Regions from separate parts of the Streptomyces sp. NPDC088706 genome, predicted to be linked through region 2. Evidence: riboswitches for the same ligand, from Rfam matches in the RefSeq annotation. Region 2 holds a riboswitch; each other region holds the start of a gene.

What was found. Region 2 has a riboswitch for cobalamin ahead of metE (5-methyltetrahydropteroyltriglutamate--homocysteine S-methyltransferase). Riboswitches for the same ligand answer to the same signal wherever they lie in the genome.
Region 1: another riboswitch for cobalamin. It lies ahead of ACIQAK_RS00290 (cobalamin biosynthesis protein); the one in region 2 lies ahead of metE (5-methyltetrahydropteroyltriglutamate--homocysteine S-methyltransferase).
Region 3: another riboswitch for cobalamin. It lies ahead of ACIQAK_RS17740 (ABC transporter substrate-binding protein); the one in region 2 lies ahead of metE (5-methyltetrahydropteroyltriglutamate--homocysteine S-methyltransferase).
Region 4: another riboswitch for cobalamin. It lies ahead of ACIQAK_RS07775 (ribonucleoside-diphosphate reductase subunit alpha); the one in region 2 lies ahead of metE (5-methyltetrahydropteroyltriglutamate--homocysteine S-methyltransferase).

The regions. Positions count from the first base shown of each region.
Region 1 is NZ_JBIVLW010000001.1:52,584-60,226, reverse strand. Features, by position in the region: gene ACIQAK_RS00310 (cobyrinate a,c-diamide synthase) at 1-1,279, opposite strand, end outside; gene cobO (cob(I)yrinic acid a,c-diamide adenosyltransferase) at 1,273-1,872, opposite strand; gene ACIQAK_RS00300 (putative cobaltochelatase) at 1,872-3,905, opposite strand; gene ACIQAK_RS00295 (cobyric acid synthase) at 3,902-5,608, opposite strand; gene ACIQAK_RS00290 (cobalamin biosynthesis protein) at 5,649-6,614, opposite strand; cobalamin riboswitch at 6,721-6,922, opposite strand; gene ACIQAK_RS00285 (hypothetical protein) at 7,024-7,254, opposite strand; gene ACIQAK_RS00280 (inorganic phosphate transporter) at 7,267-7,643, opposite strand, start outside.
Region 2 is NZ_JBIVLW010000028.1:26,565-34,207, reverse strand. Features, by position in the region: gene ACIQAK_RS32340 (aminotransferase class V-fold PLP-dependent enzyme) at 1-479, opposite strand, end outside; gene metE (5-methyltetrahydropteroyltriglutamate--homocysteine S-methyltransferase) at 804-3,128, opposite strand; cobalamin riboswitch at 3,288-3,503, opposite strand; gene ACIQAK_RS32330 (LuxR C-terminal-related transcriptional regulator) at 3,901-4,695, shown strand; gene ACIQAK_RS32325 (FAD-dependent monooxygenase) at 5,171-6,376, shown strand; gene ACIQAK_RS32320 (hypothetical protein) at 6,775-6,972, shown strand; gene cobF (precorrin-6A synthase (deacetylating)) at 7,157-7,643, opposite strand, start outside.
Region 3 is NZ_JBIVLW010000006.1:241,071-248,713, reverse strand. Features, by position in the region: gene ACIQAK_RS17760 (beta-ketoacyl-[acyl-carrier-protein] synthase family protein) at 1-445, shown strand, start outside; gene ACIQAK_RS17755 (acyl-CoA dehydrogenase) at 509-2,533, shown strand; gene ACIQAK_RS17750 (acyl carrier protein) at 2,622-2,897, shown strand; gene ACIQAK_RS17745 (beta-ketoacyl-[acyl-carrier-protein] synthase family protein) at 2,894-4,117, shown strand; cobalamin riboswitch at 4,234-4,421, shown strand; gene ACIQAK_RS17740 (ABC transporter substrate-binding protein) at 4,482-5,531, shown strand; gene ACIQAK_RS17735 (iron chelate uptake ABC transporter family permease subunit) at 5,543-6,592, shown strand; gene ACIQAK_RS17730 (ABC transporter ATP-binding protein) at 6,589-7,368, shown strand; gene ACIQAK_RS17725 (PRC and DUF2382 domain-containing protein) at 7,495-7,643, opposite strand, start outside.
Region 4 is NZ_JBIVLW010000002.1:473,964-481,606, forward strand. Features, by position in the region: gene ACIQAK_RS07765 (GntR family transcriptional regulator) at 1-265, shown strand, start outside; gene ACIQAK_RS07770 (ribonucleotide-diphosphate reductase subunit beta) at 844-1,857, opposite strand; gene ACIQAK_RS07775 (ribonucleoside-diphosphate reductase subunit alpha) at 1,857-4,271, opposite strand; cobalamin riboswitch at 4,406-4,541, opposite strand; gene ACIQAK_RS07780 (YbdD/YjiX family protein) at 4,720-4,923, opposite strand; gene ACIQAK_RS07785 (carbon starvation CstA family protein) at 4,920-7,145, opposite strand; gene ACIQAK_RS07790 (GntR family transcriptional regulator) at 7,393-7,643, opposite strand, start outside.

The DNA.
Region 1 (7,643 bases), on a different contig from region 2:
AGCTGGCGTGCACGCCCCGCTGGACGTACCCCTCCACCCGCCGCTCCGGCTGGTGCATCCCCCAGGCGGGCACCGGTCCCGCCGCCGGCTCCAGCACCGTCCGGTGGAACTCATGGCCGCGCATCCGGGTCCCCGCGACCGCGAGCGCGCTGTCCGAGACCGCCACCGCCTGCCGGTAGCCGAGCGTGAGCCGCTCCGACATCCGGGCCTCGGCGTCCAGCACCCCGCACATCGGCTTCCCGTCCAGCTCCCGGGCCAGATACAGCAGCCCCGCGCACTCGGCCGCCACCGGGGCGCCGCTCAGGGCCAGTTCCGTCACCGCCCGCCGCAACGGCTCGTTGGCCGACAGCTCGGGGGCGTACACCTCCGGGAACCCGCCGCCGATGACGAGCCCCGCCGTACCGGACGGCAGCTTCTCGTCCCGCAGCGGGTCGAAGACCACGACCTCCGCACCGGCCGCCGTCAGCAGCTCGGCGTGCTCCGCGTACGCGAAGGTGAACGCCGCCCCGCCGGCCACGGCGACGACGGGGCGGTGCCCCCGCGCGGAGGCGTACGCCGGCTCCCACGGCTCGTCCGGCAGCGCGGGCGCACTCCGGGCCAGCGCCATCAGCGCGTCCAGGTCGCACCCGGCCCGCACCCGCTCACCCATGGCCCGTACGGCGTCCACCGCATCGCCCTGCCGCTCGGCCACCGGCACCAGACCCAGGTGGCGCGAGGGCGTGGCGACCTGAGGCGCCCGGCGCAGCACGCCCAGCACCGGCAGGCCGGACTCGTCCAACGCGTCCCGCAGCAGCGCCTCGTGCCGGTCGGAGGCCACCTTGTTCAGGATCACCCCGCCGATCCGCACCTCCGGGTCCCAGGAGGCGAACCCGTGCACCAGGGCGGCCACCGAACGGGACTGCGAGGAGGCGTCGACCACCAGCACCACGGGCGCCCTGAGCAGCTTCGCCACCTGCGCGGTGGACGCCAGCTCCCCCTGCCCCGAGGCACCGTCGTACAGCCCCATCACACCCTCGACCACGGCGAGGTCGCACCCCGCCGACCCGTGCGCGAGGAGCGGGGCGATCAGCTCCGTCCCGCACATGTACGCGTCGAGGTTGCGGCCGGGGCGTCCCGTCGCCAGCGAGTGGTACCCCGGATCGATGTAGTCCGGGCCCACCTTGTGCGGCGAGACGGCGAGCCCGCGCGCGGCGAAGGCGGCCATCAGGCCGGTGGCAACGGTGGTCTTGCCGCTGCCGGAGGCCGGAGCGGCGATGACCAGGCGGGGCACACTCACCACTCGATGCCCCTCTGGCCCTTCTGCCCCGCGTCCATCGGGTGCTTGACCTTCGACATGTCGGTCACCAGGTCGGCGGCCTCGATCAGCGCGTCCGGCGCGTTGCGGCCGGTGATCACCACGTGCTGGGTGCCGGGCCGGTTCCGCATCACCTCCACGACCTCGTCGGTGTCGATCCAGCCCCAGTGCAGCGGGTAGGCGAACTCGTCCAGCACGTACAGCTTGTACGTCTCGGCCGCCAGGTCGCGCTTGACCTGCTCCCAGCCCTCGCGGGCCTTGTCCTCGTTGTCGAGCTGGCCGTCCCGCTGCACCCAGGACCAGCCCTCGCCCATCTTGTGCCAGTCGACGGAGCCGCCCTCGCCGCTCGCGCCCAGCACCTTCAGCGCGTTCTCCTCGCCGACCTTCCACTTCGCCGACTTCACGAACTGGAACACCCCGATCGGCCAGCCCTGGTTCCAGGCCCGCAGCGCGAGCCCGAAGGCGGCGGTCGACTTGCCCTTCCCGATGCCCGTGTGGACGAACAGGAGCGGGCGGTTGCGCCGCTGACGGGTGGTGAGCCCGTCGTCCGGCACCGATATCGGCTGTCCCTGCGGCATCAGGCGGCCCTCCCGGCGGCGGTGACGTCCTTGACGAGCCCGGCGATCGAGTCGGCCCGCAGCTCGTCGAGCGTGACGGCGGTGCCTCCCAGTTCCCGGGCGAGTTCCCCGGCGAGACCGAGGCGTACGTACCCCGACTCGCAGTCCACGACGACCGAGGCCGTCCCTTCGGCCCGGTGCAGCCGCGCCGCCCGCCCCGCGAGCGCCACCGGTTCCGGACCGCCGGTCGCCCGGCCGTCCGTGACGACGACGAGCAGGGGCCGGCGCGAAGGATCGCGCAGCCGCTCGACGCGCAGGACGTCATGGGCCTTGAGCAGCCCGGCGGCGAGCGGCGTACGCCCCCCGGTCGGCAGCGACTCCAGACGGGAGGCGGCCGCGTCCACGGACGAGGTCGGCGGCAGCGCCACCTCGGCGTCCTTGCCCCGGAAGGTGACCAGGCCGACCTTGTCCCGCCGCTGGTAGGCGTCCAGCAGCAGCGACAGCACGGCGCCCTTGACCGCGCTCATCCGCTGCCGGGCCGCCATCGACCCGGAGGCGTCCACGACGAACAGCACGAGGTTGCCCTCCCGCCCCTCGCGGGTCGCCTGCCGCAGATCGTCCCGGCGCACCACGAGCCCGCGCCCGGAGCGCCCGCGCGCCCGCTGGTGCGGGGCGGCGGCCTGCACGGTCGCGGCCAGGTGCAGCTTGGTCAGCGACCCCTCGGGGCGGCGCGCGCCGGTGGTACGGCCGTGCTCGGTACGGGCCCGGGAGCGCCGCCCCGCAGCCCCCTCACCGAGCCCCGGCACGCTGAGCATCTTCGTACGGAACGGCTCGGCGGAGGCCACCGGCCGCTGCTCGGCCCCGGCGGACCGGCCGGGCGCTTCGGGAGAGCCCGCGGGGGCCTGCGCCGGCGTGTCGCCGCCGTCCGAGGCCGGAGGCGGCGGGCGGTCGCCATCGGCCTGGGGCGGCACGCCACCGCCACCACCGTCGTCGTTCCCGCCCCCATCGGGATCGGGATCGTCGTCGCCGCCCCGCCCCTGATCCCCGGCCGCCTGGTCCAGGGTCTGATCGAGCTTGTCCTCGTCCAGGCCCGGCGCGTCGAACGGGTTGCGGCGCCGCCGGTGCGGCAGCGCCAGCAGAGCGGCCTGCCGTACGTCGTCGGCGGTCACCTCCTCGCGCCCGGCCCAGGCGGCGAGGGCGGTCGCGGTACGCGCCATCACGATGTCGGCCCGCATCCCGTCGACCTCGAACGCGGCGCAGGTCGCGGCGATCTGCCGCAACACGCCGTCACCGAGGAGGACGCGGGGCAGCAGGGCACGCGCGCCGGCGATCCGCTCCCGCAGCGCCGTCTCCTCCTGCGCCCAGCGCGCGGCGAACCCCGCCGGATCGTCGTCGTACGCGAGCCGGCGCCGCACGACCTCCACCCGCTCGTCGGTGTCCCGGGAGGCGGCCACCTCGACGGTCAGTCCGAACCGGTCCAGCAACTGCGGCCGCAGCTCGCCCTCCTCCGGGTTCATCGTCCCGACCAGCAGGAACCGTGCCGCATGCCGTACGGAGACGCCCTCGCGCTCGACGTACGAGGCCCCCATGGCGGCCGCGTCCAGCAGCAGGTCCACCAGGTGGTCGTGGAGCAGGTTGACCTCGTCGACGTACAGGATCCCCCGGTGCGCGTCGGCCAGCAGCCCCGGCTCGAACGCCTTCACGCCCTCCGAGAGCGCCCGCTCGATGTCCAGCGCCCCCACGAGCCGGTCCTCGGACGCCCCGACCGGCAGCTCCACGGTCCGCGCCGGGCGCGACACACCGGCGGCCTCCGTGTGCGGCCCGTCGGGACACGCCGGATCGGGGGAGAGGGGATCACAGGAGAACCGGCACCCCGGCACGACGGAGACCTCGGGCATGAGGGCGGCCAGCGCCCGGACGGCGGTGGACTTGGCGGTCCCCTTCTCGCCCCGCACGAGCAGACCACCGACGGCGGGACTGACGGCGTTCAGCAACAGCCCGAGCCGCAGGTCGTCCTGGCCGACGATCGCGGTGAAGGGATAGGGCGTACTCACGTGGCCTCCTCGTTGACGTCAACATCATCAATGTCAAGCCCGGCGGGCCTTGACCCGGCGGACCCGGCAAACTCAAGCCCCTGGGACTCGCCCGCTTCCCTCTGCGTCTCCGGGCGAGCAAAATCAAGCCCCTCCGGCGCTTGAGGAGCGGGGTCCGGGGCAGCGCCCCGGCTCTCCGACGACGCGCCCGCCCCCAGCGGCGGCGCCCCCGGCGGCACGAACGGCAACCCCACCGGCGCGCCCCCCTCGATCAACCGCCACAACGCCTCCGTATCCGCATGCTCCTCCACCAGATCCCCCAGCCGGTCGAGCTGCTCCTCCCGCAGCACCCCGAACCGGGTGTCCGGCGCGGGAACGAACCGCCGCCCGGCGGCCTGGGCCACCTCCTCCAGGAACCGCCGCCGGAACCCGTCGCTCTCCAGCGACCCGTGCCAGTGCGTCCCCCACACCGCCCCCACCCGGCATCCGTCCAGGAACGGCTCCCCGCCCCGCACATCGGCCACCCCGTGGTGGATCTCGTACCCCTCGACCGGCTCCCCGAGCGCCGAACCCACCGGCCGCGCCAGCGTCTTGGCCCGGTCGAACCGGATGCGTACGGGAAGGAGCCCCAGCCCGTCCACCACCCCCGCCCGCGACTCCACCTCGTCCTCGATCCGCTCACCGAGCACCTGGAACCCGCCGCAGATCCCCAGCACCGGCCGGCCCTCCGCCGCCCGCCGCACCAGCGCGTCCGCCAGCCCCCGCTCCCGCAGCCAGGCCAGCGCCTTCACCGTGCCGCGCGTTCCGGGCACGATGACCAGGTCCGCGTCGGCCAGCTCGTCGGCCCGGTCCACGAACCGCACGACGACGCCCGGTTCGGCGGCCAGCGCGTCCACGTCCGTGAAGTTCGACATCAGCGGCACCGCGCAGACCGCGACCCGCAGCACGTCCTCGCCGTGCGGGGGCGCCACGACCGACTCCCGCACCGCACCCCGCAGGGAGACCCGCAGGCCGTCCTCCTCGTCGATGCCGAGCCCATGGGCGTACGGCAGCACCCCGTACGTCCGCCGCCCGGTCAGCCCGTACAGCATGTCCAGCCCCGGCTCCAGCAGCGAGACGTCACCCCGGAACTTGTTCACCAGGTAGCCCGCGACCAGCGACTGGTCCTCCGCGCTCAGCAGCGCCGTGGTCCCGAAGAACGAGGCGAAGACCCCGCCCCGGTCGATGTCCCCGACCACCAGCACGGGGAAGCGGGCCGCCCGCGCGATCCCCATGTTCACGATGTCGGTCCGGCGGAGGTTGATCTCGGCCGGCGACCCGGCCCCTTCACAGATCACCGCGTCATAGGTCGACCGCAGCTGCTTCAGGCACTCCACGACCGTCCCGAGCAGCGCCTCCTGCCGGCCCCCGTGGTAGCCCCGGGCGCTCATCTCGCCGACCGGCTTCCCCATCAGGACGACCTGGCTGGAGCGGTCGCTGCCGGGCTTGAGCAGCACCGGGTTCATCAGCGCGGTCGGCTCCACCCGGGCCGCCTGCGCCTGCATCGCCTGGGCGCGCCCGATCTCCGCGCCCTCACGGGTCACGAAGGAGTTGAGGGACATGTTCTGCGCCTTGAACGGCGCGACCTTCACGCCCCGGCGCACCAGCCAGCGGCAGATGCCCGCCGTGACGACGCTCTTGCCCGCGTCCGAGGTCGTTCCCGCGACCAGCAGCCCACCGCTCATGCCCGCTCCCCGTCCCGTTCGGCGTTCCGTGCCGGACCGTTCATGACCGTCCCCGCCTCCGTCCCGCGACCAGGTGGCCCGCGACCGTCCGGCCCACCACGCACACGCCGAGGGCCAGCGCACCCACCCGGCGCGACAGCCGCACCGCGCGTTCGATGTCCGCGCTCCGCACCTCGCGCCCGGACCGCCCGTTCAGCACCGGCCGGTGCTCGACGCGCCCCGCGTACGCCAGCGTCCCGCCGAGCCGTACGCCGAGCGCTCCCGCGAACGCGGCCTCCACCGGTCCCGCGTTCGGGCTCGGATGGCGCCCCGAGTCCGCCTTCCAGGCGCGTACGGCCTCCCGGGGCCGCCCGCCGCCCACCACGGCCAGCGCGGCCGTCAGCCGGGCACCGGGCCACCCCGCGAGATCGTCCAGGCGCGCCGAGGCCCAGCCGTAGCGGCGGTAGCGGGGCGACCTGTGACCGACCATCGCGTCGAGCGTGTTCACGGCCCGGAACCCGACGAGTCCCGGCACGCCGCCGATCGCCCCCCACACCAGCGCGCCGACGACGGCGTCCGAGGTGTTCTCGGCGACCGACTCCACGACGGCACGGGCGATCTGCGGCCCGTCCAGGCAGTGCGGATCGCGCCCGCACAGGTGCGGCAGCCGCTCCCGGGCCACCTCCAGGTCCCCGGCGGCCAGCGCGCCCCCGATGGCGCGGGCCTCCCGGCCCAGCGACGTACCCCCGACGACCGACCAGGTGGTGGCGGCGGTCAGCGCGACGGCGAGCCCGGGGCGGCCCCGTACGGCGCGGGCGGCCAGCGCGGCGGCCCCCACGGCGCCTCCGGCGCAGAGCAGGGTGTGCAGCGCGCCCCGGGCCCGGTCGTCACGCCACAGCAGCGACTCCACCCGCGCGGCGGCCCGGCCGAAACCGGCGACGGGGTGACCCCGCCGAGGGTCGCCGAGAGCCGCGTCGGCGATCAGCCCGGCGGTGGCGCCGTACGCGAAGACGCGATCGACACGCACGGGTCAGGCCGTCGTGGATCGGGAGGTTCCGGTGTGCGGGGGCAACGGATGCGGCGCTCGGCGGCCAGGCATGGCGTTAAGTCCTTAACTCAGGGTCCGCGCCCTGGTTCGACGTGACCGGCGACGAGAGTCTCCTGGCTTCCGGATCCGCAGTTCCCCCGGCCTTCCAGCCCGTGTGGTGAGGGCCGTGACATCCGGTGTGGGGGAGTGCTCCCCGGTGACAGTGGCGGGACCGCGCCGGATTCGCACCGGCTTCCTCTTCTGTCGCCGTGAATGGCTCCGGCAGTCCACCACGCTGCGAGAACAACCGTCAACTTGCTGTTGACCTGCGGGGGGCCGGTGTGCGCAGACGCACATCGGGCCGGACACACGGTGGTGTGTCCGGCCCGGGGGAGTGCGCTGGGGCGCGTCAGGCGACGATCAGATAGATCCCGTACGCGACCGCCGCCACGCAGGCCGCGAAGCAGGCGTACGCGCTGGTGCGCGCCAGCACGGCCGAACCGCCGACGGCGCCGCCGGCGGCCGGGGCCGACAGCTTGGAGAGGGCGACGATGCCCAGGGTGAAGACGCCGACCAGTGCGACGGTGACCACGAGACTGACACCGAAGACGGAGGCGAGAGCTGCCCAGTCGATTTTCATACGGATCTGTCCTTACACCGTGGCCGAGGGCCGCGCCGTGTCGTCCGGCGCTGCGGCCGGAGCCGGGATGGTGGTCATGAGGTCGGGGTGGGAGCCGATGGGCGGCGGCTGGACCGCGGCGATGGCCGTGGTGACGATGCCCTGGGGCTCGTCGCTGTCCGTGTCGTTGACGTTGGTGTGGTCGACCGGCTGGCGGCGCGAGGCCAGCCAGATGGCGAAGGAGCCACCGACCAGCAGGATCGCGGTGACGGTGATGCCCCACGGGCCCTGCTTGGTGAGGAACTCGGCACCCGCGCCGACCAGACCCGCGGCCGGGAGCGTCAGGCCCCAGGCGACGAACATCCGGGTGGCGGTGGACCAGCGGACCACCCCGCCCTTGCGGCCGAGGC
Region 2 (7,643 bases):
TTGGACTCGGTGCCGCCGCTGGTGATGAGGGCGTCCGGTGCGGGGGCGTCCGGGTGGACGAGCCGGGCCAGGGCGGCCGTGGTCAGCTCCTCGATCACCCCGGCGGCCGGCGCCTGGTCCCAGGAGTCCATGGACGGGTTGAGGGCCGCCCCCGCCAGCTCCGCCGCGACCGCCACGGCGAGCGGCGGGCAGTGCAGATGGGCGACGCACGCGGGGTCGGCCGGGTCGGCGGCTCCCTCGGCGACCGCACGCACCAGGTCCGCGAGCGCGGCCTCGGCGCCGATGCCCTCCTCGGGCAGCACCGGTGCGCAGAGGGCGCCGGTCCGCCGGGCCACCGCGTCCGGTCCTCCGGCGGGCAGCGGTCCGCCCCGGGCCCGGGCGGCGGTCTCCAGGGTGTCCAGGACGACTTCGGTCAGGGCGCGCAGGCGGCCCGGTCCGTGCGCACCGCCCGCGAGGAGATCCCCCGTACCGGCGCTCACCCCGCACGCTCCAGGGGAAGTTCGGCGGACAGCAGGCCCGGGGAGCGCGGCATGGCGGAGCCCTTCGGTCGGGGTGCGCGGCAGGTCATGGCAACACCCGTGCGCGGGGCGACACCGGTCATGGAAAGATCCACCACCGGGATTCGCTGGTTAGGCTAACCTAACTCCGGCTGTGCGGGGGAACGCCCTCCACCTGCCCGGACCGATCGGTGAGCGCCCGAACTGCCGTCCCGTCGAACGCAGTCGGAGCCGAGCCGTCACGGGTACGGCGACGGGGAGCCCCGGGTGCGGGAGCGGTGGCGGCCGCTCCCGCACCGGGTGGGATCATGCCGCTTCGGTGGGCAGCTCCGCGCGGATCTGCCGTGCGGCGGCGACCAGGTTCTCCAGGGAGGTCCGGGTCTCGGGCCACCCCCGGGTCTTCAGGCCGCAGTCGGGGTTCACCCACAGGCGTGCCGCCGGGATGGCCTCAAGTCCCTTGCGCAGCAAGGCCACTGTTTCCTCGGTGCTCGGGATGCGCGGGGAGTGGATGTCATAGACACCGGGCCCGGCCTCGCGGGGGTAGCCGTGGGCGGCCAGTTCGCGGGCGACCTGCATGTGGGAGCGGGCGGCCTCCAGGCTGATGACGTCGGCGTCGAGGTCGTCGATGGCCTGGACGATGTCGCCGAACTCCGCGTAGCACATGTGGGTGTGGATCTGGGTGTCCGGCCGCACCCCCGTGGTGGCGAGCCGGAAGGACTCCGTCGCCCACTCCAGATACGCGGCGTGCTCCTCGGCCCGCAGCGGCAGCGTCTCACGCAGTGCGGGCTCGTCGACCTGGATCACCGAAGTACCGTTCGCCTCCAAGTCGTTCACCTCGTCGCGCAGGGCGAGCGCCACCTGGCGCGCGGTCTCGCCGAGCGGCTGGTCGTCGCGGACGAAGGACCAGGCGAGCATGGTGACCGGGCCGGTGAGCATGCCCTTGACGGGGCGCTCGGTCAGCGACTGCGCGTACGCCGTCCAGCGCACCGTCATCGGCTCGGGCCGCGAGATGTCACCGGCCAGGACCGGCGGCCGGACGTAGCGGGTGCCGTAGGACTGGACCCAGCCGTGCTGGGTGGCGAGGTAGCCGGTGAGCTGCTCGGCGAAGTACTGCACCATGTCGTTGCGTTCGGGCTCACCATGGACCAGGACGTCGAGTCCGGCCTCCTCCTGGAAGGACAGGACCTCGCGGATCTCGTCCTTGATGCGCTCCTCGTACCCGGCCTCGTCGATCCGTCCGGCCCGCAGGTCCGCACGCGCGGTGCGCAGTTCGGTGGTCTGCGGGAACGAGCCGATCGTGGTGGTCGGCAGCAGCGGCAGCCCGAGGTGGGCGCGCTGGGCGGCGGCGCGTCCGGCGTACGGCTGGGAGCGGCGGCCGTCGGCGTCGGTGATCGCCGCCGTACGGGCCCGGACGGCCGGGTCGCGGGTGATGACGGCGTCGGCGCGGGAGGCCAGGTCGGCCCGGTTGGCGGCCAGTTCGGCGGTGATCGCGTCGGTGCCGGCGGACAGGCCGCGCGCCAGGACGACGATCTCCTCGGTCTTCTGCCGGGCGAAGGCGAGCCAGCGCGCGATCTGCGGGTCGATGTCCTGCTCGGCCCGGGCGTCCAGCGGGACGTGCAACAGGGAGGACGAGGCGGAGACGTCGACGTGGTCGGCGAGGCCGAGGAGCGTGCCGAGGGTGGCGAGGGACTTCTCGTAGTCGTTGATCCAGACGTTGCGGCCGTTGACGACGCCCGCGACCAGCCGCTTGCCGGGCAGTCCGCCCGCAGCCGCGAGGTCGGCGAGGTTGCCCGCGCCGGACTCGGTGAAGTCCAGCGCCAGACCTTCGACCGGCGACTTGGCGAGCACCGGCAGTGCCTCGCCGAGCCGCCCGAAGTAGGAGGCGACCAGCAGCTTGGAGCGGTCGGTGAGGCCGCCGAGCTCGCGGTAGGCGCGGGCGGCGGCGTTCAGCTCGGCCGGGGTACGGTCCTGGACGAGGGCGGGCTCGTCCAGCTGTACCCAGGCGGCGCCCGCGGCCCGGAGGTCGGCGAGGACCTCGGCGTACACCGGCAGCAGCCGGTCCAGCAGGGTCAGCGGCTCGAAGCCGGCGGCCACTCCGGGGGCCGCCTTGGCGAGCAGGAGGTAGGTGACGGGACCGACGAGGACCGGGCGCGGGGCGTGGCCCTGCGCGAGGGCTTCCGCGAGTTCGGCGACCTGCTTGGTGGAGTCGGCGGTGAACTGCGTGTCCGGGCCCAGCTCGGGCACCAGGTAGTGGTAGTTGGTGTCGAACCACTTGGTCATCTCCAGCGGCGCGACGTCCTGCGTACCCCGGGCCATGGCGAAGTAGCTGTCGAGAGCGTCGGTACGGACCGCCTCGCGGTGCCGTTCGGGGACAGCACCGACCATGACACTGGTGTCCAGGACGTGGTCGTAGTACGAGAAATCACCGGTCGGCACCTCGTGGACTTGGGCCTCGGCGAGCTGCTGCCAGGTTCCCCGGCGCAGGTCGGCGGCGGTCCGGCGGAGGGTGTCCGCGTCGACGCGGCCCTTCCAGTAGCCCTCGACGGCCTTCTTCAGTTCACGGTTGCGCCCCTGGCGGGGGTAGCCGTACACGGTGGCCCGTGCTGCCGCGGCTGCGGGCTTCGCTGTCACGTGACTCTCCTTCGCGAGCGTGTCTCCAGCTGATCCCGGGTCGGGACGCGGACGCGAAGGGGTGACACATCGGGCGCAGACGCGACACGTCGACCGTGTCCGTCCACCCGAAGGTACGCCGACCCGCCCACGAGGTCACCGGGAACTCCGCACGCGAACGGTCGCGTGCGGGCAACGGGCAGGTCTTCGGACTCGCGGGCACGCCTGCCGGGGTAGACACCTACTGGCCGTCGCTTCCCAGACCCGGCCGGGCCCAGTGCGTATGACGGCGGTCGTTCCCACTCACCGCTGCGGGGCAGTCCCGGATTCCCACCGGGTTCCCTCTTACGACACCCCGCCTGGCGGACAGGGCGAACCAGCTGCCCGGTCAGCCTAGGGGGGCGACCGCCGGGCGCACACCGTTGTTCACCCTTCGGACGGTGATGTGAGACGCGGGAGGGACGCCGGCCCGGTCGCCCGCGTCCTGCCCCGTGAAGCAGGTACGCGAGCGGACCGCCGGCTCCTGCTCGCCGTGCTCGACCCCGTTGAGCACGGTGAAGCAGTGCGTCGCACCCGGTGGTGCTCGACGGCCGTCGCGGTGGGCGCGACGACGCCGGGACAGCCGGCGGCGACGGGCGCACCGGCGCGTACCGCGGCACCGCGACGGCGACACGACGCCGTGGACCGATGGTGGCGCGGACCGGGCTGCCCGGCCATGGGGAGAAATACGTATGGACAGCACCGGGTTACCGTGGACAGGCACTGTCCACGGGCGCTTTCGGGAGAAGCTGTCATGCGGGATCGGCACGCACGGATGCTGGATCTGGCCGTCGGGGTGATGGACACCCAGGACCCCGACCACATCTGGCCGTTGCTCACCGAGGAACTGCTCACGGCGCTCGACGGAGCACTGGTCGTGTCCAAGGAGGAGCCCTGGACGCGTGAGCGGGGCACGGTCGCCCTCTGGACGCCCCGGCCCGGGCAGCAGGAGCGCCGTCCCGGCGAAGTGGTCCAGCGCCATATCCGCGAGGGGTACCCCTTCGCCGGCCGGTACGGGTCCGGCGACGACTGGGCGCCGCAGAGCGCCGCCCGTATCACGGGGGCACGGGTCTGGCAGCACAGCGCGGCGGCCGACGCCCTGCGCCGGGCGTTCGGCACACGGCACATGCTCGGCATCCCGTTCCCGGGGCCGGGCCCGTACGTCAGCGGGTTCCTGGTGCACCGGTCGGGCCGGGACTTCTCTCCGCACGACCTGCGCTACGCCGCACGGGTGCAGCCGTTGCTCAGGGCGGCGGCGGCCCACCGCTCCCTCCTGGCCGCCCTGCGGGATGGTTCGGGCACGGACCGCCGGCGGCGGGCCAACCGGTCCCTGACGGTGCCGCTGACCGCTTGTGAGCTGAACGTCCTGCACCTGCTCGCCACCGGCCTGTCCGCCGACTCCCTGGCCCGGCGCCTGGGCATCTCGCCGCGTACCGTGCACAAGCACCTGCACGCCGTCTACCGGAAACTGGGTGCGGCGGACCGGCTCAGCGCCGTGCTGCGGGCTCAGGAGGCGGGTCTGCTGGCCGTTACGGGCTGCGGACCCTGACCGGTCCACCTCGGGTCGGTGCCGGGGTCCGGCGCTGCCGGTAGGCGTTTCGTGGCGTGATCGGCATCGCCCTGGGTAGCCGGAGGCGTATGTTCAAGCATCGGCGGCTGAGGGTGACGTACGTACTGCTGACCGCCTGGGCCGTGATGACAGGCTTGGAGCGAGTGCACGGAGGGATGCCCTGGGCGGCGGCTGTGACCAACACGCTGCCGTGGGCGTTCGTACTGGCGGGGACCTGGTGGTTCGTCGAGATGGCGCAGGGGCGATCGGCACGGACAGACGCTCTTCGGGCGGAACGTGGTCCTGCACCCCGTACGCCGGTGGGGCCCCCTGCGGGACGCGCTCCGGGAGCGGTCGAGGACGCGCAGGAGGCCACGGGCGCTCAGGGCCGCTGACCCCCGCGCCGGTCCGAGGGCGGGGAGATCCCGGCGTCTCATGGCGTCTGTCGCAACCATCGGATCAAGGAGAGACACCTGTGGAGAACGGCCCGAAACGTGTGCTCATCAGCGGCGCCAGCATTGCCGGTCCCGCCCTGGCGTACTGGCTCGCCCGTTACGGCTGGCAGCCGGTCGTCGTGGAGCGCGCGGGAGCGGTGCGGACCGCCGGGCAGAACATCGACGTGCGGGGCGCGGGACGCGAAGTCACCCGCATGATGGGGATCGAGAGCGCCATCGCCGCGGCCGACACCGGCGAGCTGGGCACGTGCTTCGTCGGAGCGGACGGCAGGACACGCGCCCAGTTCCCCGCCGGGACCGCGGACAGCGACGGCTGGACCGCGCAACTGGAGATCCTGCGCGGCGATCTCGCCCGCCTCCTGGTCGAACACACCCGAGAGGACGCGGAATACCGCTTCGGCGATTCCATCGCAGGGCTGCGCGACGACGGCGACCGCGTAGAGGTGACCTTCGCCGGCGGCGGCCGAGAGGACTTCGACCTCGTCATCGCCGCCGACGGCATGCGTTCGTCGACCCGGCCGCTCATCGTGGGCGACGCCGCGAAGATCACCTCCAAGGGGCTCTACACGGCCTACTTCACCATCCCCCGCGAGACCGAGGACACGGACTGGTGGCGCTGGTACTCGGCCCCCGGTGGGCGAGCCGTGAACCTGCGCCCCGACCGCCACGGCACGATCCGCGCGACGCTGTCCTTCCTCAGCCCTCCCCGCGGCTACGAGGACCTCGACGACGCGTCCCAGCGAGACCTGCTGGCCCATGTGTTCGCCGACGCCGGATGGCTCGCTCCCCGCGTCGTCGAGGAGCTGCGCCGGACCCGCGACTTCTACTTCGAGCATGTCGGCCAGGTCCACTCCGCCACGTGGTCGCGGGGACGCGCGGCCCTGCTCGGTGACGCGGCGTACTGCGCTTCGCCCATCAGCGGCATGGGGACCAGCCTTGCCCTCACCGGCGCCTACGTGCTCGCCGGAGAGCTCGCCGCACACGTCCACCACCGTGACGCGTTCGCCGGGTACGAGCGGATCATGCGCCCCTACGTGGCCAAGGCGCAGGCCCTCCCTCCGGGAGCACCACGACTGGCCAACCCCCGTACCCGGGCCGGCATCGCCGCACTGCACGGCGCCCTCCGGCTGGCGACCACCGGTCCCGTACGACAGATGACCGGCAAGCTGTTCACACCTCCCGCGGATGCGATCGAACTCCCCGACTACGCGCACCTGCGCGTCTGACCACGTGCGGCGCGCGGCCGTCGGGGCGACGGCGGGAACTGCCATCGACCCGAACGGGTGACAGAGGACGCGGAGCGCCCCCCGGACCAATCCGGACCGGCCCCCGGTGCCGAATGGTCAGCACAGGGGCGCGGAGCGGGCGCTCCTGCATCACTGCCCGGGACCGGATCGGCATCCTGGCAAGATCCGGCCCCGGGCAGGCGGCGCTCATCCCCTCACCGCACCCTGTTCCGCCGTTCTTCGCCCCTTCGCTGACTTCCGGTCAATTCGTGCGGGCATGGTGACCCAGATGTAACCGAATGGCGTAGGCGAGCCGGAACCACCGAGCGTCACAGGCCGTTCTTCTTGCCAATACCCGGCCGCCGACCGGCGGCGGCGACGAGTGAGGGAAGCGCGATATGAAGAAGACAGTCGGGTGGGCCCAGGACGGCGACGACTGGACGATCACCGTGAACGGCACCTTGTACCGAGCGGTCGAGCGGCCCGCGGACGGGCGCGTGCACGACTATCTGGTGCGGGGGAACGACCTGACCGCCGAGTGCCCGAGCCTCGGCCACGGGCTCGGCGTGATCCGGGCGCACGAGTCCCGCAGCTGATCTCCGGTCGGGAGCGACGACGAGGTGCGGCTGCCGGACGTCGGCCGCAGAGGAGAGAATCGCGGCATGGCAGACGCACCCCCGCAGATCACCGCACTCGTCGTCGACGCCGCCGACCCCGAGGGCAACGAGTTCTGCGTCATCCCCGAGGGTCCGTGGGCCTCGACGACCAGGGACGCGCGCACTACCTCGACTGACCGGAGCCGCCCTGGGCGTCCGGGGCGTCGGTGCCCTCCGGCCGGTGGCGCAGCAGATACGTGTCCATGATCCAGCCGTGCCGTTCGCGGGCCTCGGCACGCACCCGGCTGATCCGCCCGGCGACCTCGTCGAGCGGTCCGGAGACCAGGATCTCGTCCGGGGTGCCGATGTAGGCGCCCCAGTAGATCCACAGCCCTCTGCCCGTCAGATGGGTGAAGCTCTCATGACCGTCGAGCATCACCACGATGTCGCCGTCGTCGTCCGGGAACCCCTCGGCGAGCCGTCGGCCGGGGGTGATGTGGATGGGGCGGCCGACCTGGTTCAGGGAGGTGCGGTGACGGGCGGCGAGCGCGGAGACGCTGCTGATCCCGGGGACCACCTCATGGTCGAACTCCACCGTGCCGCGGGCCCGGATGTCCTCCAGGATCGCCAGGGTGCTGTCGTACAGGGACGGGTCGCCCCACACCAGGAAG
Region 3 (7,643 bases), on a different contig from region 2:
GTCCAGCACCGACGCCCACCACCCCACCGCCCCGGCCCCCGACGGGCGCGGCGCCGAGCGGGCGGTGCGGGCGGCCCTGGACCAGGCGGGCTGGGCGCCGGGCGAGGTCGGCCACGTCAACGCCCACGGCACCTCCACCCCCCTCAACGACGCCATGGAGACCGCCCTCATCTCCCGGCTCTTCCCGCACCGCCCGCCGGTCACCGCGCCCAAGGGCGTCATCGGGCACACCCTCGCGGCGGCGGGCGCGATCGAGGCGGTCGCCACCGTCCTGACGCTGGAACGTTCCCTCATCCCGCCGATCGCCAATCTGGACGCCCTCCCCGAGGCCTTCCCGCTCGACTGCGTGATGAAGGAACCCCGCCGGCAGCGGGTGGAGCGGGCGGTGAGCCACTCCTTCGGCTTCGGCGGGCACAACGTGGCGCTTGCCTTCCAACGCGCCTGATCCCGCAGGGCCGTTCGGGAACGGCGAGGGGTGTCCTCGCCGTTCCTTGATCGTTACTCCGTCGTGACCCTATCCACGCATAATCCGCCCCCGCCCTCCACCGGTGAGCTGCTCACCCGAGTCCTCTACGGCGACAACTTCCGCCAGGAGCACGGGTCCTGGCGTCGACTGCTCACAACAGAACCGTTTCGGCGATCCGGTGGCGGCACCCCCGACGAACGACTCGCCCTCTCCTACCACCGGCTGCGCATCCTCAACGACACGCTCGACAGCGGCGCGAGGCTCGCCGCCGACCCCCGCGCGCTGGCCGCCCTGCACGAATGGCTCGGCCCGGTCGACCCGGCGCTGACCACCGTCGCGGGCATCCACTACAACCTCTTCCTCGGCAGCCTCCTCGACCACGACCCGGGGACGCCGCGCGACCTCTCGGAGTTCCTGGAGCTACGGAGCATCGGCACCTTCCTCTGTACGGAGGTGGCGCACGGCAACGACGCGCCGGCGGTCGAGACCACCGCGACGTACGACCACGAACGCGACGGCTTCGTCCTGCACACCCCGCACGCCGGGGCGCAGAAGTTCATGCCCAACACCAGCCCCGCCGGGGGGCCCAAGACCGGCGTGGTGGCCGCCCGGCTCCTCGTCGACGGCGCCGACCACGGGGTCTTCCTCTTCCTCGCCCCCCTCACCGACGACATCAGCGCCCTGCCCGGCGTACGGGTACGCCGGCTGCCCGCGCGGATGGGCTCCCCGGTCGACCACTGCCTGACCGCCTTCGACCGGTACTTCGTGCCGCGCGGGGCCCTGCTCGCCGGGGAACACGGGCGGATCGGCGAGGACGGGCGCTTCACCAGCGAACTGGCCAACCGCAGAAGGCGGTTCCTGCTCTCCATCGGGCGGGTCACCCCCGGCAAGCTCTCCATGAGCGCCTGCGCGGTCGGCTCCGCCCGGGTCACCCTCGCCCTCGCGATCCGGTACGCCGGCCACCGGCTGGTCTCCGGCTCGCGCGCCGGCCGGCGGGTGCCGGTCTACGCCCACCGCACCCACCACGGCCCGCTCGCCGGGGCGATGGCCACCGTCTTCGCCATGAGCCTCCTGCACCGCAGGGTGCTGGACCGCTGGGAGTCCGCCCCCGCCGCCGACCGGGACGAGGCGGAGCGCCTGGTCGCCGTAGCCAAGGGGTGGATCACCTGGCAGGCGCGGGGCGTCATCGTCGAGTGCCGGGAGCGCTGCGGAGCGCAGGGGCTGCTGGAGAACAACGGCATGACCGAACTGTTCACCGGCATCGAGGGCGCGATCACCGCCGAGGGCGACAACCTCGCCGTCCACGCCAAGGCCGCCGCCGAGATGCTGTTCGGCGTCACGGTCCGGGATGAGGCGCAGGAGGCGACCGGGGAGCTGGACGATCCCCGCTTCCTGGGCCGGTTGCTCGCGGCGGTGGAGGACATCTGGTTCGACCGTGCCCGGGAGAGGATGAGCGCCGCCCCGTCCGGCGACCCGCTCGGCCGCTGGAACGCCGCCTCGGGGCCGGCGCTGCGCGGGGTGGAGGCGTACGGCTACCGACAGGCCGGCGAGGCCTACGAGCAGGCCGCCGCCGCCCTGCCCGACGGGCCGGCCCGCGAGCGGCTGACCGAACTGCACCGGCTCTTCGCCCTCCAGTGGATCGCCCGCAACAGCGGTGACCTGCTCGCCGCCGGACGGCTGACCGCCGATCAGGTCACCCTCCTGCCCGACGCGGTGGAGCACCTCATCACGACCGTGGCCCGGCACGCCCCCGACCTGGTGGCGTCGTTCGCGCTGCCCGAAAGCCTGATGTCGGACTGGCCGATCGCCGGACCCGGTTACGCGGACGCGTACGACGACCCGGAGGGTTCCTGGCACCGGGGCCGCAGGCCGGGCCCCGGGCGCCGCACGGCGGATTTCCGGCGGCCCGCCTGCGGCAGCAGGCGGCGGCGTCCGCTGCGCGAGAAGGTGGCGGCGCTCGGTACCTGGGGCGTGCTGCTGGCGTACTGGGGGACCACATCGGTGCTTGCCCGATGGTTCGAGAAGCCGCAGGTGAGCGCAGACGAATCGGTTCGCCCCAGGGCGTAACCGGAGGATCGTCGTCCAGTTATTTCGGGGGCGGGGCCGCTGTGCGAGCCACCCGCCCCCCAGGAAGACGCCGATGAGAGGAACGACCATGACGACCATCCACCCGAAGATCACCGAGGTGCTGACCGCGACGTTCAAGGTGCCCGCCGCCGAGATTCTGCCGCAGTCCACGATGGACAGCCTGGAGATGGACTCCCTGGCCGTCGCCGAGTTCGCCGTCATCATCAAGGAGACCCTGGGGGTCGCCGCCGACTCCGAGAAGCTCTACAAGGACGCCACCTTGGCCGACATCACCGCGTTCATCGACGCTGCGGTCGGCGGCGGGGCGGCGGGCGGTGCGGTCCCGGTGAGCAACACCCGATGAACCGACCCGCCATCGCCGTCACCGGCCTGGGGATGATCACTCCGGCCGGCCACACCACCGACACCACCTGGGACGGGGTCTGCCGCGGGGAGTCCTTCGCGCACACCGTCCCCGAACTGCACGGCTGCGCCGTCGACTTCGCCTGCACGGTCTCCGGCATCGACCTGGACGAGGCGGTCGGCGGCCGCAGCGCCTTCCGCATGGGCCGGTACGTCAAGTTCGCCGTCCTCGCCGCCCGGGAGGCGGTGGCCGACGCCGGACTCGACCCCGCCCACTGGGACGGCGCCCGCGTCGCCGTCGTCGTCGGCACCAGCAGCGGGGGATCCGCCGGACTCACCGAACAGGCCGTCGCCCTGGAGCGGCGGGGCCCCGAGGCCACCTCGCCCTCGGGCATCCTGCTCACCATCCCGAGCATGCCCGCGGCCGAGATCGCCATCCAGATGAAGGCCACGGGCCCCAGCCTGGCACCGTGCACCGCCTGCTCCTCCGGGGTGACCGCGCTCTCCGTGGCCCGCGACATGCTGGCGCTGGGCCGGTGCGACATCGCGATCGCCGGCGCCACCGAGTCGATCGTCTTCCCGGTCGCCATGACCGGTTTCGCCCGCTCCGGTGCGGCGGCGCCGCGGGACGGGGACCCCGCCCGCCGGTGCCGCCCCTTCGCCATCGACCGGGCCGGACTCGTCATGGGCGAAGGCGCCGCGATCATGGTCCTGGAGCGGGCGGAGGACGCCCGCGCCCGAGGAGCGGCCCCCCGGGCGCTGCTGGCCGGCACCGGCGCCACGACCGACGCCCACCACCCCACCAGCCCGCACCCCTCCGGGCAGATCGCGCGGGCGGCCGTCGACGCGGCGCTGGCCGACGCGGGCTGGCGGGCCGAGGACGTCGACCACGTCAACGCGCACGGCACCTCGACACCCCAGGGCGACGCGACCGAAGCCGCCCTCATCGGCCGGGCCTACCCGCACCGGCCGCCCGTCACCGCCCCCAAGGGCGTACTGGGCCACTGCATGGGGGCGGCCGGTGCCATCGAGGCGGGGCTGACCGTCCTGACGCTCCAGCACGGCATCGTCCCGCCGATCGCCAACCTGGACGCCCCCGACCCCACGTTCGCCATCGACTGCGTCACCAAGGCCCCGCGTGCGCTGCCCGTACGACGGGCCGTCAGCCACTCCTTCGGGTTCGGCGGGCAGAACGCGGTGATCGCGCTCCAGGCCCCGTAAGGGAGTCCGCCGGCTTCACGGCAGCGAGCCGGGCCGGTGCGGCGGGACGATCCCGCGCCGCACCGGCCCGCCGGGGGAGTGGTCCGCGCACCGGCTCTGAGCTGCGCGAAGACCCGTGATAGCTTGCCGGGGCCAGTCGAACCCCAGCGACGGGGTCAGGGAATCCGGTGCGAGACCGGAACTGACGCGCAGCGGTGAGGGGGACGGGCGGGGCCACGGCCACTGGAGCACACACGTGCTCCGGGAAGGCGTCCCGCCCGGACGAACCCGAGTCCGAAGACCTGCTGGCACCCGCGCCCCGCACCGGGGCTCGGGCACCGTACGACGGGCTCCGCGGCTGGGCCCAGAGACACCGAGGTCCTCCGTGCTGTCCAAGGCCACCCCTGCCCCGATACGCACCGCCGTCCTGTTCGCGGCCGGCGTCGTCCTGCTCACCGCCTGCGGCGGCGGGACCACCAACTCCTCCGCCGACGGCGGCGCCAAGGCCGACGGCTTCCCGCTCACCCTCAAGAACTGCGGGCGCACCGTCACGGTGAAGGCGCCGCCCCGGCGGGCCGTCTCGGTCGACCAGGGATCGACGGAGATCCTCCTCTCGCTCGGCCTCGCCGACCGGCTCGCGGCCACCGCGACCTGGAGCGACCCGGTCATGAAGGGCCTGGAGAAGGCCAACAAGGGCGTCGAGCGCATCTCCGACAACCGGCCCTCCTCGGAGAAGGTCCTCGACAAGGAGCCCGACTTCCTCAGCGCCTCCTTCGCCTCCACCCTCGCCAAGGGCGGTGTCGCCCCCCGCGAACAGTTCGAGAAGCTGGGTGTCCCCACCTACATCTCGCCCGCCGACTGCGTCGGCAAGGACAACGGTGGCGGCGGTGACGGAGCCCGTACCGCACCCCTCACCATGGACAGCGTCTACACCGAAGTCCGTGAGCTGTCCGAGGTGTTCGGCGTCCCCGAGCGCGGCGACGCCCTGGTGAGGAAGCTCCAGGCGCGGGTGGCCAAGGCCACCGACGGCGTCGAGGCCTCGAAGGCCTCCCTCCTCTACTGGTTCTCCGACTCCAAGGCCCCCTACCTCGCGGGCTGCTGCGGTGCCCCCGGTGTCATCACCCGGGAGCTCGGCGCGAAGAACGTCTTCGACGACACCCACGACGAATGGCCCCAGATCAGCTGGGAGACCGTCGCCGACCGCAACCCCGACGTCCTGGTCATCGGCGATCTGAGCCGCACGATGCAGACGGCCGAGAGCGCCGAGAAGAAGATCGAGTTCCTGGAGTCCAACCCGGTCACCAGGACCATGGACGCCGTCAGGAACCGGCGGTACGTGCTGCTCAGCGGACAGGCGATGAACCCCACCATCCGGACGGTCGAGGGCCTGGAGCGTGTCGCCGCCGGGCTGCGCGACTTCGGGCTCGCGGGGTGAGCGGCGGCAGCCTGACGGTGGAGCGGCCCGCCGAGGTACGACGGGTGGGCGCGTCGGCCCGGGCGCTGCTCTGGACCGGCGGGCTCCTGCTCCTGCTGTTCTCCGTCGCCGTCGCCGTCACGATCGGGCCCGCCCGGATCTCCGTCCCCGACGTCTGGTCCGCCGTCGCCTCCCATCTGGGCTTCGGCGCCTCGGAGCTGAGCCCGATCCGGGACGGCATCATCTGGAACCTGCGCATGCCGCGCACCCTGCTCGCCGCCGTGTGCGGCGCCGGGCTCGCGGTGTGCGGCACGGTGATGCAGTCCCTGCTGCGCAACCCGCTCGCCGACCCGTTCGTCCTCGGCGTCTCCTCCGGGGCCTCCACCGGGGCAGTCGTGGTGGTCGTCCTCGGTGTCGGCGGCGGAGCGGTGTCGCTGTCGGCCGGGGCCTTCGTCGGCGCCATCTGCTCGTTCGCCCTGGTCCTGCTGCTCAGCCACACACTCGGCTCCACCACCGACCGGGTGGTGCTCTCCGGTGTCGCCGCGATGCAGCTCTTCTCCGCCCTGACCTCCTTCGTCGTGATGACCTCCGCCGACGCCGAGCAGACCCGCGGGGTGCTCTTCTGGCTGCTCGGCTCGCTCAGCGGGGTCGGCTGGAGCGAGGTGGCCCTGTGCGCCGCCGTCCTCGCCGTCTGCCTGGCCGTGTGCCTGGCCCACGCCCGTACGCTCGACGCCTTCGCCTTCGGGCAGGACGCCGCCGCCGCGCTCGGCGTCGACGTCGCCCGCACCCGGATCGTGCTGCTGTGCACCACCGCCCTGCTGACCGCGGCCCTCGTCAGCTCGGCCGGGGCGATCGGCTTCGTCGGCCTGGTCCTGCCGCACGTGGCCCGTGCCCTGACCGGCTCCGGGCACCGGCGTCTGCTGCCGGTCACCGCACTCGCCGGGGCGGTCTTCCTGGTGTGGGTCGACACCCTGGCCCGTACGGTCCTGGACCCGCAGGAGGTGCCGGTCGGCGTGGTCACCGCGCTGATCGGCGTCCCCGCGTTCGTCCTCGTCCTGTACCGCACCCGGAGCACGCCATGAACAATTCCGAGGGGCTGCGCGCCGACCGGGTCGGCCGGGAGGCCGGCGGCCGGCTCATCCTCGACGGGGTGGACATAGCCCCGCCGCCCGGCGCCACCGTCGGCCTGCTCGGCCCCAACGGCTCCGGCAAGTCCACCCTGCTGCGGATCCTCGCGGGCCTTCTCGCCCCGGACACCGGCACCGTCATCCTGGACGGCGACCCCCTCGCCGGCCTCGGCCGCCGCACCGTGGCCCGCCGGATCGCCGTGGTCGACCAGCACGCCGGCACCCAGGTCGACCTCAGCGTCCTGGACGTCGTACGCCTCGGCCGCATCCCGCACCGCCGCGCCTGGTCCGCCCCCGACCGCGGCGACGAGGAAGCCGTCACCGACGCCCTGCGGCGCACCGGCCTCACCGACCGGGCCGCCCAGTCCTGGCACACCCTGTCCGGCGGCGAACGCCAGCGGGTCCAGATCGCCCGCGCGCTGGCCCAGCGGCCCCGCGAACTCCTGCTGGACGAGCCGACCAACCACCTGGACATCCAGCACCAGCTGGAACTGCTCGCCCTGGTCGCCGAGTTGCCCCTCACCAGCGTCATCGCCCTGCACGACCTCAACCTCACCGCGATGTTCTGCGACCGGATCACCGTGATGAAGGCGGGCCGGGTGATCGCCGGCGGCACCCCGGCCGAGGTCATCACCGAGGAGCTCATCGAGGACGTCTACGGGGTCCGGGCGGTCGTCACCCCGGACGGGCCTCAGGGACGTCCCTCGGTACGGTTCCTGCCGCGCCGCTGACGGCGCCGGGCCGTCACCCAGCGGGCGGCGGGCTCCGGACAGCCCTCCGGGCGGACCCGTTGCGCGAGTCCGCCCGGAGGCCGAGGACATGGGAGCCGCCTTCCGGCCGCCGAAGGGGGTGTGCCGTCAGCGGCGGCGCCCCTTGCCGAATTCGCCACCGGTGTCCTTGCCGGTGTCCATGTCCTTGCCCTCCCCGTAGTCGATCTTCTCCTTGCGGACCTCCGCGGAGACTTCCTTCTGCTCGGTGACCTTGTTGGTCTCCATACGGACCCGCT
Region 4 (7,643 bases), on a different contig from region 2:
GGCCATCACCCGGCCGGACACTGGTCCGGGAGGCGTCTATGCGCGGCTGGCCGAACTGGGCCACAAGCCGGTTCACTTCCGCGAGGAGATCCGGTCCCGGATGCCTTTGCCGGAGGAAGCGTCGAAGCTGAGCCTGCCGGCAGGTACGCCCGTCATGCTCGTTTGCCGCACCGCTTTCGCGGAGGAGGACCGCCGCCCTGTGGAGGTCAACGAGATGGTTCTGGACGCGGCGGCCTACGTCCTGGAGTACGACTTCGACGCGTGACGTGACTGCCTCCGCGTGACGGGGAGCGTCCAGGCTGGGAAGTTTGACGTCGCTTCGCGGGCTCGGTGCTGAGCATCGCCCCGCTCTGCCGTGCATGGTGGGAAGGTCCGGCTGCCTGGACGGGCTCCCTGGCTACCGCCGATGCCCGTGGGCGGTGTGCCATTGCTGCTTGCTGTGACAGGTCCACCAGGTCTTACGAAGCGGTGATCACCCTCACGTCAGTCCTCATGTGGATTTGATCCGAGTGCATACAACGCCTTGGCCTATGCGCTCTGGAGGGTCATTTGGAACAAAGATTGCCACCTGCCGGTCTCAAGGATCTTCTCCGAGTCTGAGTAGGCGGCAGTACCGCCCGTCATCCGCTGAGGCCGACGCCCCGGATGATGGGCACCCGTGAGCTTCCTTGGAAGCCGCCTTGCATGCAGAGGTTGGTGTTTTCCGCAGGTGCACACGACGCAAAGGTCGACGCCGTCCGACCAACGGCACAGGGCCGCCGAACTGTGCCCGGCGTGAAGGGTCCCAGCCGGAACAGGCAAGGCCCGGGCACCGACTGGTGCCCGGGACCGCCTCGCCAAGGCCTAGAAGTCGTCGTCGAACCCGACCGAGCCCTCCACCGCCACCTGGTAGGCGGACGGGCGGCGCTCGAAGAAGTTCGTCAGCTCCTGGACACCCTGGAGCTCCATGAACGAGAACGGGTTCTCGGAGCCGTACACCGTCGGGAAGCCGAGGCGGGCGAGCCGCTGGTCGGCGACGCACTCCAGGTACTGGCGCATCGAGTCGGTGTTCATGCCCGGCAGGCCCTCGCCGCACAGGTCGCGGCCGAACTGCAGCTCCGCCTCGACCGCTTCCCGCAGCATGTCGGTGACCTGCTGCTGGAGCGCGTCGTCGAAGAGCTCCGGCTCCTCCTTGCGGACGGTGTCCACGACCTCGAACGCGAAGTTCATGTGCATGGTCTCGTCACGGAACACCCAGTTGGTGCCCGTGGCGAGACCGTGCAGCAGACCGCGCGAGCGGAACCAGTACACGTACGCGAAGGCGCCGTAGAAGAACAGCCCCTCGATGCAGGCCGCGAAGCAGATCAGGTTCAGCAGGAAGCGGCGGCGGTCGGCCTTCGTCTCCAGCCGGTCGATCTTCTCGACCGAGTCCATCCACTTGAAGCAGAACTGGGCCTTCTCGCGGATCGAGGGGATCTCCTCGACCGCGTCGAACGCCGCCGCCCGGTCGTCCGGGTCGGGCAGGTAGGTGTCCAGCAGCGTCAGATAGAACTGGACGTGCACGGCCTCCTCGAAGAGCTGCCGCGACAGGTACAGCCGCGCCTCGGGGGAGTTGATGTGCTTGTACAGCGTCAGCACGAGGTTGTTGGAGACGATCGAGTCACCGGTGGCGAAGAACGCCACCAGCCGGCCGATCATGTGCTGCTCACCCGGCGACAGCTTGGCGAGGTCGGCGACGTCGGAGTGGAGGTCGACCTCCTCCACGGTCCAGGTGTTCTTGATCGCGTCCCGGTAGCGCTCGTAGAAGTCGGGGTAGCGCATGGGACGCAGGGTCAGCTCGAAACCCGGGTCGAGCAGGTTCTTGTCGGTGGAGCTCATTACTGGCAGGCCTCGCAGGACTCGGGGTTCTCAAGAGAGCAGGCGATGGCGTCCGCGTCGGGAGCCGACGCCTGCTGTACGGGAATGGGGACGGCGGTCGGCGCGGCAGCGGACGCGGCACGGGCGATCCGGGTCGCCGGGCGCGAACGCAGGTAGTACGTCGTCTTCAGCCCCTGCTTCCAGGCGTACGCGTACATCGAGGAGAGCTTGCCGATCGTCGGCGTCTCCAGGAACAGGTTGAGCGACTGGCTCTGGTCGAGGAACGGCGTACGGGCCGCCGCCATGTCGATCAGACCGCGCTGCGGGATCTCCCACGCGGTGCGGTACAGCGCCCGCACGTCCTCGGGGATCCAGGCGAAGCCCTGCACCGAGCCGCTCGCCTCGCGCAGCGCCTCACGGGTGCGGGCGTCCCACACGCCGAGCTTCTTCAGCTCGTCCACCAGATAGGCGTTGACCTGGAGGAACTCACCGCTGAGCGTCTCGCGCTTGAACAGGTTGGAGACCTGCGGCTCGATGCACTCGTACACACCGGCGATCGAGGCGATCGTGGCGGTCGGCGCGATGGCGAGCAGCAGCGAGTTGCGCATGCCGGTCTCGGCGACCCGGGCGCGCAGCGCGTCCCAGCGCTCCGGCCAGTTCAGCTCGGTGTCGTAGTGGTCCGGGTGCAGCACCCCGCGCGCGGCCCGGGTCTCGGACCAGGCGGGCAGCGGGCCCGAACGCTCCGCGAGGTCGCAGGAGGCCTCGTACGCGGCGAGCATGATGCGCTCGGAGACCTTGGTGGAGAGCGCGCGGGCCTGCGGCGAGTCGAAGGGCAGCCGCAGCTGGAAGAAGACGTCCTGGAGGCCCATGGCGCCCAGGCCCACCGGCCGCCAGCGGGAGTTGGAGCGCCCGGCCTGCTCGGTCGGGTAGAAGTTGATGTCGACGACCCGGTCCAGGAAGGTCACCGCGGTCCGCACGGTGGCGTCCAGCCGCTCCCAGTCGATCGAGCCGTTGGCGACGAAGGCGCCCAGGTTGACCGAACCCAGGTTGCAGACGGCCGTCTCGCCGTCGTTCGTGACTTCGAGGATCTCGGTGCACAGGTTCGAGGAGTGCACGACCCGGCCCGGCTCGGCGGTCTGGTTCGCGGTCCGGTTGGAGGCGTCCTTGAACGTCATCCAGCCCTGGCCGGTCTGCGCGAGGGTCCGCATCATCCGGCCGTACAGCTCACGCGCCGGCATCGTCTTGCGGGCCAGCCCCTTGGCCTCGGCCGCGCGGTAGGCCGCGTCGAAGTCGTCGCCCCACAGGTCGACCAGCTCGGGGACCTCGGCGGGGGAGAACAGCGACCACTCGGTGTCCGCGTCGACCCGGCGCATGAACTCGTCCGGGATCCAGTGCGCCAGGTTCAGGTTGTGCGTACGGCGCTGGTCCTCACCGGTGTTGTCGCGGAGCTCCAGGAACTCCTCGATGTCCGCGTGCCAGGTCTCCAGGTAGACCGCCGCCGCGCCCTTGCGGCGGCCGCCCTGGTTCACGGCCGCCACGGAGGCGTCCAGCGTCTTGAGGAACGGCACGATGCCGTTGGAGTGCCCGTTGGTGCCCCGGATCAGCGAACCCCGGGCGCGGATGCGGGAGTACGACAGACCGATGCCGCCCGCGTGCTTGGAGAGCCGCGCCACCTGGTGGTAGCGGTCGTAGATCGAGTCCAGCTCGTCCTTGGGGGAGTCCAGCAGATAGCAGGAGGACATCTGCGGGTGCCGGGTGCCGGAGTTGAAGAGTGTGGGGGAGGAGGGGAGGTAGTCCAGCCGGCTCATCAGCCCGTAGAGCGCGGCGACCTCGTCCAGCGCCCGCACCGACTCGTCCTCGGCGAGGCCGGCGGCCACCCGCAGCATGAAGTGCTGCGGGGTCTCGATGACCTGGCGGGTGATCGGGTGGCGCAGCAGGTAGCGGCTGTGCAGCGTACGGAGACCGAAGTAGCCGAAGCGGTCGTCGGCGCCGTCGGCCAGCGTCCGCTCGACGAGCTCGTCCAGCGCCCCCGCGTGCAGCTCCACGAAGGCCGCGGTGCGGTCGGCGATCAGGCCCTCGCGGTGGCCGACCGCGACCGAGGCGGAGAAGGAGGTCGCGCCCTGGGTCGCGGCCTCGTCGGCGATCGTACGGGTCAGCAGCCGGGCGGCGAGTCTGGAGTACGCCGGGTCCTCGGAGATCAGACCCGCGGCGGCCTCGGTGGCCAGCGAACGCAGCTCGGCCTCGTCGGAGCGGGCGTTGCGCCCGCGCAGCGCGGAGGCGGCGACCCGTCCGGGGTCGGTGTCGGGCAGGTCGACGGTGAGGTCGGTCAGGGTCCGCAGCAGGGCGGTCCCGGGTCCGTCGTTCGTGCCTTCGCCGGACGTGGTGGAGGCGGCGGATTCGGTGGCTGAAACCGGATCGGCGGGCGCGATGGTCACTGGGCTTTCCCTCGCTCGGCTGGGGGCCGGCGGCGAGCGGGGAAGCCGGGCAGCACGGTGCCCTTCGGGGCAGCACTGCTCACGGCGTCCACCGGCCCATCCGCGAGGCCCGGACGTCTGGCGTCCGGTTCGGTCGAGCCGGACGCACTGTCGACAGGTCTTCGGACTTCGGGTGTGCAAAAGCACACTGTTCACACCGTTGCGGGACAGTTCCGGATTCGCACCGGATTCCCCTGCGGCGACAGCGAGGTCGAGCATACATGTGGGGGGCGCTCGAAGAGGAAGCCCCCACATGTTGTGTCGGCGTGAACAGATGTTGGTATGGCGGTCTGGCTTCTTCGCCCGACTTCTTCCCGATCGACGGCGTACGCGGGCCCTCTCGCGGGGCGCGAAAAGGGGCCGCCGCGCCCCTGGAAGGGGTGCGGCGGCCCCGATCGGCCGGTGGTGGTCAGCAGCAGCGGAAGCCCTCGCGGGGGTCCGCCTCGCGGGCGTCCGTGCGGCTGTGTTCGAAGGCGCGGCGGGTCATCACCGGGGTGTCCGGATCGTGGGACCGGGCGTGTGCCACATAACGGTCGTACGCGGCTTCGCCGGTGAGCTCCCGGACGTACCAGCGGACGCGTCCCGCCACCCGCCGTACGTCCGCGACGGTCATGTCCGGCTCCCGGTTCCCGCCGCCTCCTTGCGGATGCCGCCCTCGGGGCCGACGCCCGCGGCGAGCAGTTCGGCCTTCTCCTCCTTGGTGGCGATGAGCGAGGCCGGGGCCACGAGCTCGGACTCGACGTACGGCGTCTCGTGGAGTCTGACGCTCTCGGGGTCGCGGATGGCCCGGAAGCAGACCCGGCCGGCGTCCACCAGCACCACGATGATGAGGAGCGCGAAGAGCGCGCAGAGCACCCCGTCGACGGTGGAGTTGGTGACGACGGTCTGCATCTCGTCCATGTTCTTGGCGGGCGGCAGCACCTCGCCCGCGTCGATGCCCGTCTGGTACTTGTCGCGCTGGGCGAAGAAGCCGACCTTCACGTCCGGCGAGAAGATCTTCTGCCAGCTCGCGGTGAGGGTGACCGCCACGTCCCAGGCGAGCGGGACCGCGGTGACCCACGCCCACTTCAGCCGGCCGGACTTGACCAGCAGGGTGGTGCAGACGGCCAGCGCCACGGCGGCCAGCAGCTGGTTGGCGATGCCGAAGAGCGGGAAGAGCTGGTTGATGCCGCCCAGCGGGTCGTGCACACCGACCCAGAGGAAGTAGCCCCAGCCGCCGACCACGACGGCGCTGGCGAACCAGACGCCCGGCTTCCAGCTGACCTCGCGGAACGGCTTGTAGGCGTTGCCCAGCATGTCCTGGAGCATGAAGCGCCCGACGCGGGTGCCGGCGTCCACGGTGGTGAGGATGAAGAGCGCCTCGAACATGATGGCGAAGTGGTACCAGAACGCCTTCATCGCGGTCCCGCCGACCACCGCGGAGAAGATCTCCGACATGCCGAGCGCGAACGTCGGCGCGCCGCCGGTGCGCGAGAGCAGACTCTGCTCCTCGACGTCCTTGGCGGCCCGGGCCAGGGCGTCCGGGGTGATGGTGAAGCCGAAGTTGGCCACGGCCTCGGAGGCCGACTGGACGCTGTCACCGATCACGCCGACCGGCGCGTTGATGGCGAAGTACAGCCCCGGGTCGATGATGCAGGCGGCGATCATGGCCATGATCGCCACGAACGACTCGGTCAGCATGGCCCCGTAGCCGATCATCCGGATCTGCGTCTCCTTCTGGACCATCTTCGGCGTGGTGCCGGAGGAGACCAGGGAGTGGAAGCCGGAGAGCGCGCCGCAGGCGATGGTGATGAAGACGAACGGGAACATCGAGCCGGCGAAGACCGGGCCCGAGCCGCTGGTGGCGAAGTCGGTGACCGCGGGCATCTTCAGGGTCGGCAGCGCGACGACCACGCCCAGGGCCAGCAGCCCGATGGTGCCGACCTTCATGAAGGTGGAGAGGTAGTCGCGCGGGGCCAGCAGCAGCCACACCGGGAGCACGGAGGCGAGGAACCCGTAGACGATCATCCAGATGACCAGCGTGCCCGGCTCCAGGGTGAAGAAGTCCGCCCACGACGACTCGGCGACCCAGCCGCCCGCGACGATCGCCAGGAGCAGCAGGGCGACGCCGATGAGGGAGACCTCGCTGACCTTCCCCGGCCGCAGGATGCGCAGGTAGACACCCATGAGGAGGGCGATCGGGATCGTCATGCCGATGGAGAAGACGCCCCACGGCGAGTGGGCGAGCGCGTTCACGATGACCAGCGCGAGGACCGCGAGCAGGATGATCATGATGATGAAGACCGCGACCAGGGCGGCGATCCCGCCGACCGGCCCTATCTCGTCGCGCGCCATCTGGCCGAGCGAACGGCCGTTGCGGCGGGTGGAGAAGAACAGCGTCACCATGTCCTGGACGGCACCGGCGAAGATGACGCCGACGACGAGCCAGATCGTCCCGGGCAGGTACCCCATCTGCGCGGCGAGCACCGGGCCGACCAGCGGGCCCGCCCCAGCGATGGCGGCGAAGTGGTGGCCGAACAGGACCCGGCGGTCGGTCGGGTGGAAGTCGACACCGTTGTTGAGCAGTTCGGCGGGGGTCGCGCGGTTCTTGTCCGCCTTCAGGACCCGGTTCGCGAGGAACCGGGAGTAGAAGCGGTAGGCGATGGCGTACGAGCCGAGGGCGGCGGCCAGCATCCAGGCGGCGGAGACCTCCTCACCGCGCGAGAGCGCGAGGGTGGCCCAGCCGATCGCGCCGACCAGGGCGACCAGGCTCCAGACGACGATGGTTCTGGGGGACAGCGCCCGCCGTCCCGGTGGTGTTGGAACCGGTGGTGCTGGTGTGGGCGATTCCGGCATGACGCTCCGTCCCCTCGCGTGATCACTGTCGTAACGTGCGCGAAATCTAGGTGCTGCGGCCGACCGGAGGAACCCCTGTCCGCATACCGGTCGTGCATCGCCGAGGTCTCCACCGATGTTCCGCGGTAAGGACACGGACCGGACGGGGGATCGGTTCACGCGATCCGATCTCACCGGATGACCGGAAACAGGCGGTGGCCTGGGGAAGGAGATCCCCGGGCCACCGCCTGTCCGCCTGCTGCGCCCCTCAGTCCGTCGGCCGCTTCAGGCGCGCCACGAACTTGTACCGGTCGCCCCGGTAGACGGAGCGCACCCACTCCACCGGCTCGCCCTGGCCGTCGATCGAGTGGCGGGAGAGCATCAGCATCGGCAGCCCCACGTCCGTCCCCAGCAGACCCGCCTCGCGCGGGGTGGCCAGCGAGGTCTCGATGGTCTCCTCGGCCTCGGCCAGGCGCACGTCGTACACCTCGGCCAGGGCGGTGTAGAGCGAGGTGTACT